2 regions of the Thermosynechococcus sp. TG215 genome follow, and region 2 is predicted to be linked to the other one. Evidence: riboswitches for the same ligand, from Rfam matches in the RefSeq annotation. Region 2 holds a riboswitch; the other holds the start of a gene.
What was found. A riboswitch is a leader RNA that binds a small molecule or an ion and turns the genes downstream of it on or off. The one in region 2 is predicted to bind cobalamin.

Region 1: it holds a riboswitch for cobalamin, as region 2 does, so the genes downstream of both, RHJ02_RS03990 (sirohydrochlorin chelatase) here and metE (5-methyltetrahydropteroyltriglutamate--homocysteine S-methyltransferase) in region 2, are expected to answer to the same signal.

What each region holds. Positions count from the first base shown of each region.
Region 1 covers NZ_CP134178.1:858,353-863,462, forward strand. Annotated here, with positions in the region: gene RHJ02_RS03985 (2-isopropylmalate synthase) at 1-484, opposite strand, end outside; gene RHJ02_RS03990 (sirohydrochlorin chelatase) at 559-1,590, opposite strand; cobalamin riboswitch at 1,623-1,764, opposite strand; gene RHJ02_RS03995 (peptide ligase PGM1-related protein) at 1,800-3,326, opposite strand; gene RHJ02_RS04000 (SUMF1/EgtB/PvdO family nonheme iron enzyme) at 3,578-4,711, opposite strand; gene egtC (ergothioneine biosynthesis protein EgtC) at 4,686-5,110, opposite strand, start outside.
Region 2 covers NZ_CP134178.1:1,732,387-1,737,496, forward strand. Annotated here, with positions in the region: partial or broken gene RHJ02_RS08435 (5-methyltetrahydropteroyltriglutamate--homocysteine S-methyltransferase) at 1-488, opposite strand, end outside; partial or broken gene RHJ02_RS08440 (IS630 family transposase) at 568-1,415, shown strand; partial or broken gene metE (5-methyltetrahydropteroyltriglutamate--homocysteine S-methyltransferase) at 1,443-3,098, opposite strand; cobalamin riboswitch at 3,390-3,535, opposite strand; gene RHJ02_RS08450 (SufE family protein) at 3,687-4,136, shown strand; gene thrS (threonine--tRNA ligase) at 4,317-5,110, opposite strand, start outside.

The DNA of each region.
Region 1 (5,110 bases), 870 kb from region 2:
GAAACTCAGGATCCGAACGCCCGGCATCCTCAGGGGAAAACTCAACATCATCCACAAAGGACTTGGCATAGGCCACCATTTCGGGGGCAATTTCCAGTACCTCAGCGCGGGTTTTCTTCAGTTTGTACTCTAGGTGGATATCCGAGGTGGCAATAAAGGTGTGAATCCGCGGATAGTAGGCGGGTTTGAGGGCTTTTGCTGCTGCTTCAATATCTTGGCGGGTGGCACGAGCCAAGCCACAGATCACCGGCCCCGTTTCGGTGCCCACGGTTTCAGCAATCCGCTGCACCGCCTCAAAGTCACCGGGACTGGCAAAGGGAAAGCCTGCTTCAATAATATCCACCCCCAGTCGCGCCAGTTGACGGGCGATCGCCAGTTTTTCATCCACATTCAGCGAGGCACCCGGCGACTGTTCACCGTCCCGCAGGGTGGTATCAAAAATTAACACCCGGTCAACCGTCTGGGGAGGATATTTAATACGCATAGACAAGCCCTATCTAAGCTTGAGAAAGAGTAGCAGTCATCATTTACTCTAACATTTTCGCTGGGGAGCGATGCTTAGGGAACTTGCCAAATGCGTTGGTGGTAACTGGGCAAGTGATCCAAGTCCACGGTTGATCCATGGTGATGGTGGTGAGGGTGATGACCCCCGTGATCATGGCTGTGGGAGGGGTGCTCATGATCCTGATGATGGTGGTGATGATGGCTATGGCCTGCCACCAAGCGGAATTTGCAGGCTTCACAGTTCATGGCCACCTGCCCCGTATGGGTTTCAATTTCCCGCTGCCGCGTGAGATAAAATAGTTGCGGATGCAGGCCAATTTCCGGTAGGTTCACGTATTCAACACTGGGATAGGCGGCTTGGGCTTCTGCGGTAAGGGTATAGATTTTCTTGACTAGTGCCCCTGTAAACATGAAGTGGGGCAGGACAATGACGCGGCGGGGCTGGTAAAGATTCGCCCGCCCAAATCCTTCGGGTAGGCGGGGATGGGTAATGCCAATAAAGCAGACCTCAACGGTTTTGTAGCCACTGCCTTCCCAGAGCATGCGGGCTAGCTTAAAAACATCGCCATTGGCATCGGGATCACTGGAGCCGCGTCCCACCACTAGGAGAACGGTTTCTTCGCGGCCAATGCCTTGGGGATTAAATTCTGGTGAGTCCAAGCGTTCAAGGCGCGATCGCCACAGGGTTAAAATTTCGGGGGCAATGCCATAGTGGCGGCCATAGTGATAGCGCAATTGCGGAAACGCCCGCCGTGCCCGATCCAACTCATTGGTAACGTCAAACTTATTGTGGCGAGCAGCAAAGAGTAAAACTGGCAGCACTGACAAGTCTGTATGGCCTGCGGCAGCACACTGGCTGAGCACCTCAAAAATCGAGGGTTCCGTTAACTCCAGAAAACAGGGAAAAACAGGCCGGCAGGGATCCAGTTGATAATAGGCTTGGGCAAAGTCCAAAAATGCTTGGCGACCTTCCGGATCGCGCGTCCCATGACCGACGAGTAAAAGCGGTCGAGATTGGGGGAGAGGGGGTAAATCGAGGCTAAAACCGAGGGGATTGAGAATGGAATCGTTGAGCGTAACAACCACGTTGAAACTCCATGCCCGTGCGACGCAGGCAAACAGAGTGAACCACAGCAAGTAGGCATTCTGGCTGAGGGGGGTTCCCCATCACAGCTGCGGCACAGCACCAGACTTGCACTGGATTTTCCCTACAGGCTGCTCTTCACAGTGAACGTTGCCAATTGTAGCGAGATTCTCAGACCCCTGTCTATGCAGGGGGTGGGCACATGAGAGACCTATAGCGCCGCAGCATCGAGAACGCCAATGGTCTGGTCGTAGATGGCTTGGGCTTCTTCGGGGGTGTTACCAATGCTGACGAGTCCCAGCTTACCAAATTCCGAGAGTGCCCCCATGAGGTGAAAGACAGTGCCCGTTTCGGTGCTGGAGTCAAAGTGGAGTTGATAGCGGGCAATCATATCCAAGAGATCATTGGGCAGGAGGCCGCGATAGTGGGGTTGGCAGAGGTTATCGGAGGCAATGTAATACTTGGGACGGCGGTGCTTGCTGTAAAACAGTCCAGAGGCTAGCTCATAGTGGCCATCGGTGAGGAATTTTAAGGTCATGAAGGGGTGCGTAGTACCACCCTTGCGCAAGTTAATTTCAATGGCGTAAAGCTCCCACCCTGCTGTTGTTTGGGTTGCAACAACGTCCACACCAAAACAGCCGATCACCCCCTGCTGTGCCAAGTACGTCCCTACCTTTTGCCCCAATTCTTGGAGTTGTTGGCGATAGTCGGCATGGGCGGGAAATTCACAGCCAATGAAAATTTGACCTGTGGGGGCATTGAGTAACTGTTCATGGGTGGAGACGATTTCAACACTGCCTTTGGGGGTAATACAGCCTTGGACACTGGGCGATCGCTTGACTGTCCCTTCCACAAAGGCTTCGACAATGCCACCCAGATCCATAAATCGCTGCCGATAGGAGAGCCAAGTTTCATTAGGCGCCTGAAAGACCATCTCCTCTAGGCTATTTTCAATCCGTTGTAGATGATCGGGGGTGTGTGGGCTGCCAAGGGGGCGCAGTGGGCGCAGATCAAGAAGAGCATTGCCTTCTCCGGAAAAAGCCTCATTGAGTTTCACCACCACCCGTTGCAGTTCAGGAGATTTCTGTTGGAGGTGAGCGATCGCCCGCACCAGTTCCGGTACCCCCTGCAAAAAACCGCTGCCCATCGGATGGGGAATGCCTGCGGCCGCAAAAAGTTCCCGACTGCCCGCCTTGGTTCCCCAGTAGAGGAGGTCGGGATCCGTCGAGTAGAGGGGAATGCCTAAGCGTACCGCCAGTTCCCGCTCCAAAGGGGTGGAGTTAAAACACACCATGTAGGCTTGGTTGGGACGCAGGGCTTGACGGATACGCTCCAAAAGGCGAGGCCGCTCTAAAATTTTCGCAGTCAAGGGTTTATCGGAGCGATCGTAGGTGGCCAGCAGCAGCAGGCGATCGCGGGCATGGGAACTGGGTACGCCGGGGAGTAAATCCAGATAATAGTCAATAATGCTGGGGTGCAGTGGCTGGGACGTCACGTAGATCATGCGGGTACGCGGATTCCGCAACTGGATCAGCGTATAGAGTTGCCGCTCCTCGTAGTGGGTATAGCCGGTGATCTTGGCCAGCTCCGGTTGGGGAAAGCTCAGGGAAGGCACCACCACAATATCGCGCTCAATGCCGCCGGGACCCTTGGGTAGTTCAGGAATAAACGTTTCTGTCCCGTCCCAGCACTCCAAGAGTCGCGTTTGCAGTTGGCGGAATTCCTCAGCAATTGACATCAAAACGCCCCTATGCCCTTGTCCCTAGTTTAGGGAGTTTGAGTCGCACTCATCGCTTGGGGGGCATCTTGTTCAAACTTTCTTTACTGAGGAACGGTGCTTCGTTTGCTCAGCTTCAATGTTTCTCATAAGATGCCTCGCAAGAGGATAGTTGATAGTCTGATTCTGGCGAAGCCTAAGGAGAGTGCCCGTGAAAAGGATCACAGGATCACGGGGAACTTGGGCACAAAATTAACCCACTTCACCCAGATCTAGGCCTCAGACTCAATCGGGAGTGCTTCTAGTTGAACATAGCGGGCGCCGGCAAACACCTCACGGGTGGTGCGGCTATACCAATTGCGAAATGAGGGTCGCTTGAGAATGGGGCGCGTCCAGTGACTACCGCCTTTTAGAACAAAATGCTTGCCATCAAAGTAGGGCGCAGAATACCCCCGGTAGGGATAGCTCTGGAACTCCGGATAGGGGGCAAAGGGACTTTGCGTCCACTCCCAAACGTAGCCCTGATTCAAGAGTCCCTGCTGAGCAGCAATCTCCCATTCCCGTTCACTGGGGAGACGTTTGCCTTGGAAATGGCCATAGGCTTCAGCCTCATAGAAACTGAGTCCCCACATAGGTAAGTCCAAATCCTCAGGAACGGGGTAAAAGGGTGCTGTGATCCCCTCTGCTTCGCGCCATTCCCAACCACTGCTGGACCACCATTCCCGCCGCTGATAACCACCCGCTTCCACAAAGGTGAGAAATTCCCGCCAGGTCAGCGGTGCCGCATCAATCGTAAAAGGAAGTAGTTCGACACTCTGGACTGGCTGCTCGTTATCAAGGGCTAAGAGGTCTTCACTGCCAATGACATAACTGCCAGCGGCAATCCGTTGCCAAGACTGAGGCGAGGATAGGAGAGGGGGCAAGGTGGTGAAAATCCCCTGCATCGCCAGCACCATTTGCATTGTTTCACTGTGTTGGGCTTCATGCTGCAAAATCCACCACCAGAGACGGACTTCCCGTTGCCACTGCTCGTCGCTAAGACTGTAGAGGCGATCGCCCGTCTTTTGGCGAATCTCTGCTAAGTAGTCAAGTAGCTGGCCACGCGGCGGTAGATGCTGTCGTTCGGCCTTGGGGCGGCCATCGGCGGCATACCAATAGCGATCGCGATCGCTCACCCCTGAGGATTCCGGCAAGAGCCAAAAAGCTTCTGTGTAGCCAATGTGTCCCAAATGCCACCCCACGGGACTATAGAGGGGATGGGGCTGCGCACAAAGGACGGCCTCGCTCAACTCAGCCACAAGTTGGCGTGTAAATTGCCGCTGGTTCTGAAAGGCTTGCCAAAGGGCTTCGCGATCCCAAGGATTAAACGGGGTTGAGGTCTCAGAAGGTATAAATCTCTGGTTCACTCTGCAAACTCATCAACAGCAGTTTATTTTCGGGTAAAGGATACCACTCCGTTTGCTGATCTACCGGCTCTGAGGTGAGTTGAATTTTCTCGGCATCCTGACTCCAGTACAGGGTGGGGGGTGGTGTGCCCCGCGCACAGCGGGTGGCGAGAATATAGACGCCATCAGTCAGAATCATGGCGGCACTGACACTGGTACGCGCTGCCTGCGCTAGGGAAAAAACAATTTGCAGTGTTTGCCGCAGTACCATCAACGGTGACAGTTGCGGATTCAACACCAATTCATTGCAAAACAGGGCAAAGAGGTGCTCAGAGTCTGTAGAGCCTTCAACAATGTTGTAACAAATATCCGACAGGCGATCGCGCATAGGGCGGTAGAGGGTTTGGCGAAAGTTCTCGA
Region 2 (5,110 bases):
ACCCAAATCTGGTCACTGGGTAGATGGGCGATCGCAGTCTCCAGCTGCTGAACCATCTGCTCAACAGTGGGAACTGCCGGACTATGAACATCATAAACACCATTGCCCACCTGCTGTTGATAGCCGGCATCAGTAATTTCAAACAGCGTTTCATTGTTACTGCGGCTATTTTCAATGGACAACACATCTGCATCTAGGCGCTCGATATGTTGAATAATGTCGCCAAACTCCGAATAGCACATGTGGGTATGAATTTGAGTTTCTGGCTTAGCCACACCAGCCGCCAACCGAAACGCATCGACGGCCCAAGCCAAGTACTCCTGCCAACGTTCCGGCTTGAGGGGTAATCCTTCCCGTAAAGCGGGTTCATCAATCTGGATAATCTTTGCCCCAGCAGCTTCTAAATCGGCCACTTCATCCCGTAGAGCCAAGGCAATCTGCATCGCCTGTTCGCTACGCGGAATATCGGTGCGGGTAAAAGACCAGTTATAGCTATTTCGAAAGGAGATGAGATATTTTCAAGAGGGATAGGCTATACTCAAAGAGTCATGAATGTTACTCAAGAATATGAGCTATAGCTTGGACTTACGAGAGCGGGTTGTCTCCTATATCAAGCAAGGTGGCAAAATCAGTGAAGCGACTCAAATTTTTCAGGTGAGCCGCGCCACTATCCATCGCTGGCTGAAGCGAGACGACTTAGCCCCCACAGTTGTCCCCCGTCGTCCTTGGAAGCTGGATTGGGCGGCCTTAGCAGCCGATGTTGCTGCCCATCCCGATGACCGTTTAATCGACCGTGCCCAGCGATTTGGCGTTCAAGTTTCCACCATTAGTTATGCCCTCGCCCAGATGGGCATCACCCGAAAAAAAAACAGATGCGTTACCAAGAACGGTGTGAAGAAGAGCGGCAAGCGTATCAACAACAGCTCGACACATGGGTAGAGAGCCATGGGGAGGAAACGGTAGTCTATATCGATGAGACGGGGTTTGACTCTCGAGTAGAGTGTGAGTATGGGTGGTCAGCACGAGGCGAACGAATTTATGGAGAGCGAGCGGGGAAGCGTCAGAAAAGAGAGAGTTTAGTCGCAGGACGGTATAGACACCAGAAAGACTTCATCGCCCCAATGCTGTTTTGCGGATACTTGAATGCGGTAGGGTTTGTGAGCTGGCTGAGTCAGTACTGTTTGCCGGCATTAAAGAGACCTTCGTTGTTGATTATGGATAATGCACCGATTCATCCGAAAGGGGCGATTCAGGAAGCGGTCAAAGCGGCGGGTCACGAGGTGTTATTTTTACCGAAATACTCTCCTGATTTGAATGTGATTGAGCACGACTTCAGTGCGTTGAAGCGAGCGCGGATGTATGCAGGGTCAAACAGTTCGATTGATGAGGTGATTCGCAAGTATTGTGCTGGATAATGTCTCATTCTTTATTGGAATAGCTATAATCATTGTTACCGGCCCCGTCAGCATACCCTTGACGATTTTTTGTGTCAACGATTGCGCCACCTTAAACTCTCGCACCGTCATTGGCTCGGTTCGCGCTACATCCCCATAAATAATGGGTGGACGCACACAGCGACTGCCATAGCTTTGCACCCAGCCGTGTTCAGTAAAGGCAAAACCAGTGAGCTTCTGGCCAAAGAATTCCACCATGTCGGTGCGTTCAAACTCACCATGCACCAATACATCTAGGCCAATTTCTTCCTGCAATCGAATGCATTTGGCAATTTCAGCATCAATTGCTGCTTGGTACTCAGCAAGGGTGATTTCTCCGCGCTTGAGCTTCACCCGCAATTGCCGCACTTCTGGGGTTTGCGGAAAAGAACCAATGGTAGTTGTCGGAAAGAGCGGTAAGGTGGGCTGCAGTTGGCGGCGTTGTTCATAGGGCATAGCCCGTTCCAGATCGTTGACGGTTAAATTGCGCAACCGCTGTTGTACCACTGGATTCACAGGGCTAAATTCCTTAAAGGCCTGCCACTGGGCTTCAATCTCTGCCAATTGGGGGTGCTGGGCAAGGGCTTTGGGACTCTCCTGCAGCGTCTGTGCCAATAGCACCACCTCATCCAACTTTTGTTCGGCAAAACTCAACACCCGCCGCAATGGCTCTGGTAACTTCACTTCTCGTGCTGCATCGTAGGGGACGAATTGTAAAGAGGCTGAGGGGTGCAACCGGATATTAGTTGTGATACCCTGAATCACTGCCAAGGTTGACACGACAGGTTCTGGGCAAATTTTCCAAATGTTTCGGGCATCCACAATACCCACTCCCAGCTGTTTATCCCTTGGGAAACCATACTGCTGCAATAATGCCAAGTTCTGCCCACGGGTAAAATCTAGACTAATGCCGGCTACGGGCAACGTCACCACCCAAGGATAGGCAGCGCCGAGATCATCAAAGTAGGTCACTAGGTAAATCGGCAAGCCAACTTGACAGAGCGCATCAAATGTTGATTCATACAATTCCCTGAAGTTGTTGGTGTCCCCAAAAACCAAGGCAGGTTCGTGGATTTGTACCTCAACCACCCCTAGGTTCTTCAATTCAGCCAACAGGATAAGATAGCGCTCCACTAGGCAAGACAACGCTTCCTCTAGATTCATCTGCAGCCGACTCAGCCGTAGCAGGGTTAAAGGCCCTAGCACCATGGGAACGGCGCGATCGCCCAAGACCCTTTGGGCGCGACCAATGATGCCCAGAAAATCACTAAAGTCCGCTGCCTGAAGAGGCTGACTCATTTCGGGAACCAAGTAGTGATAGTTGGTGTCAAACCATTTGGTCATCTCAAGAGCTGGAATCCTCTCTTTGCCACGAGCCATTGCAAAGTATTGCTCCAGCCCTGTAAAGGCTTGATACCGCTGTGGGATGAGGCCGAGGCGGACACTCCAGTCAAGGACGGGATCGTAAAAACTGGTATCGCCAACGCCAATGCGATCAATGCCAGCCTGCAGTTGCGTTTGCCAATTTGCCAATTCAATCTCTTGAACTGTTTGTAGCAAATTTTCTTGATTGTATTTGCCATTCCAAAAGGCTTCCAATGCCTTTTTCAGCTCACGATTTTTACCAATGCGGGGGTAGCCTAGCGTTGCAGTTTGAATGGTCATTGTTGCAGTACCCTGAGTTTTGACAGTTCTCTCAATAGACAAAGAAAGATAGCTGTTTTCAGCCCAACAAGCAGTACACTTCCAGCATCATCAGCAGAACCTAACGTGGGTCACTGCAAGAGCAACCCCTTGTCTAAGTGCTTGTAGGTGCTTGAAAATCTCCAAAATCACTTGTGCTACAGCAACGGCAGCAACGTTGCGAGAAAAGGGCGGTAGGGGGGTTCTTTACCTAGGCAAATTAATGAAAATTGAAGCATGAAGAACATCATCTGTACCTCGCAGATGTTGGCATAACGACATTCACAACTCGGCGGGCATTCTGACTGAGAGAGTAGTGCCTCTCATCACAGCTGCGGGACAGCGGCAGATTTGCACTGCACTTTCCCCCTTGCGTCTGATGGCTGATCCCCACCAGAACCGAGTGAGTACATTCAAGGCTAACACAAGTTATGAGTTAAGGGTAAGAGCACGGCGGTCTATTGGTATGAAAAGCTGCCCCTAGGTTGACTGCTGCCGTTATTGTGCAACTGCTGAGGCTAAAATGAGAAATAGTTATCATTTTTCTCAGCAGCGTTCTTCTAGGTAAATATGCCCTCCGCCTGCCAGCCTTTACCGGCTTCCCTCGATCGCATTGTTCAGCGGTTCCAACAGATATCAGATCCAAAGCGGCGCTATGAATACTTGCTGAGCTTTGCAAAGCGCCTGCCGCCATTTCCTGAGGAGCAGAAGGTTGCCGCCAACCGCGTACCTAGCTGTGTCTCCCAAGTGTACGTGACGGCCTCTTTAGAGCAGGGCAAGGTGATTTTTCAGGGGGATTCTGACGCTCAAGTGACGAAGGGATTAGTGGGGCTATTGGTTGAAGGGTTGAGTGGGTTGACACCTGCAGAAATCCTCCAGTTAAAACCTGACTTTATTCAGCAAACCGGACTGAATGTCAGCTTAACCCCCTCGCGAGCCAATGGCTTTTACAACATTTTTCGAACAATGCAACAGCAAGCCCTAGCCTATCACTTGGCTGAGACTTCGTGTCACACTTAAAAATCTCAGCTGATGGAACTACAGCAGCAAAAGCTGGGCTGGGTGCTAGAGAACACCCTTACGAAGGAGGATAATCCCTTAGTTGTAGGATGACGCAACAATCCCCGCAACGGGGACATTAAGCTTCGTTTGCGGATTTAACACTTCTGCTTATACTCCCTATTCGCCAGAAGGCTCGGCCTACTGCCACTGAATCTCGGCATCCATTGCATTCACTGCCGATGTCAGTTTCTCGATGAGTTGTTCAACAGACAAGGCGCCGACATCTCCCGCTGCACGGGTGCGGATACTCACGGTCTCGCTTTCGACTTCCTTGGCACCCACAATGCCCATCACAGGAATTTTCTGGGTTTCAGCATTGCGGATTTGTTTACCTAGGCGATCGCCCGTGCGATCCACACTCACGCGGATGCCCTGCTCTCGCAGTTGAGCGGCCACACGTTCGGCATAGGGGCGTTGCTCATCCCCCACGGGCAACAGGCGCACTTGCTCGGGTGCCAGCCAGAAGGGGAAATCCCCTGCGTACTCCTCAATGAGAATGCCAATGAGCCGCTCCAGCGAGCCAAAGGGGGCACGGTGAATCATCACCGGTCGGCGGCGGGTATTGTCCTCAGCAACGTATTCCAAATCAAAGCGCTCAGGCAAATTGTAGTCCACCTGAACCGTTCCCAACTGCCACTCGCGACCGAGGGCATCCTCAAAGATAAAGTCGAGCTTGGGGCCATAGAAGGCGGCCTCCCCAATCCCCAAGAAATGCTCCATGCCCAACTGTTCTACCGCTCGCTGAATTGCTGACTCCGCCTTTGACCAAGCCTCATCGGAGCCAATGTACTTGTCGGATTTGGGATCGCGGAAGCTCAGCCGTGCCTTGAATTTATTTAAACGCAGACAGCGAAAGACCGAGAGAATGAGATCAACCACATTCAAAAACTCGGCATCCAACTGCTCTGGCGTGACAAAAAGGTGGGAGTCAT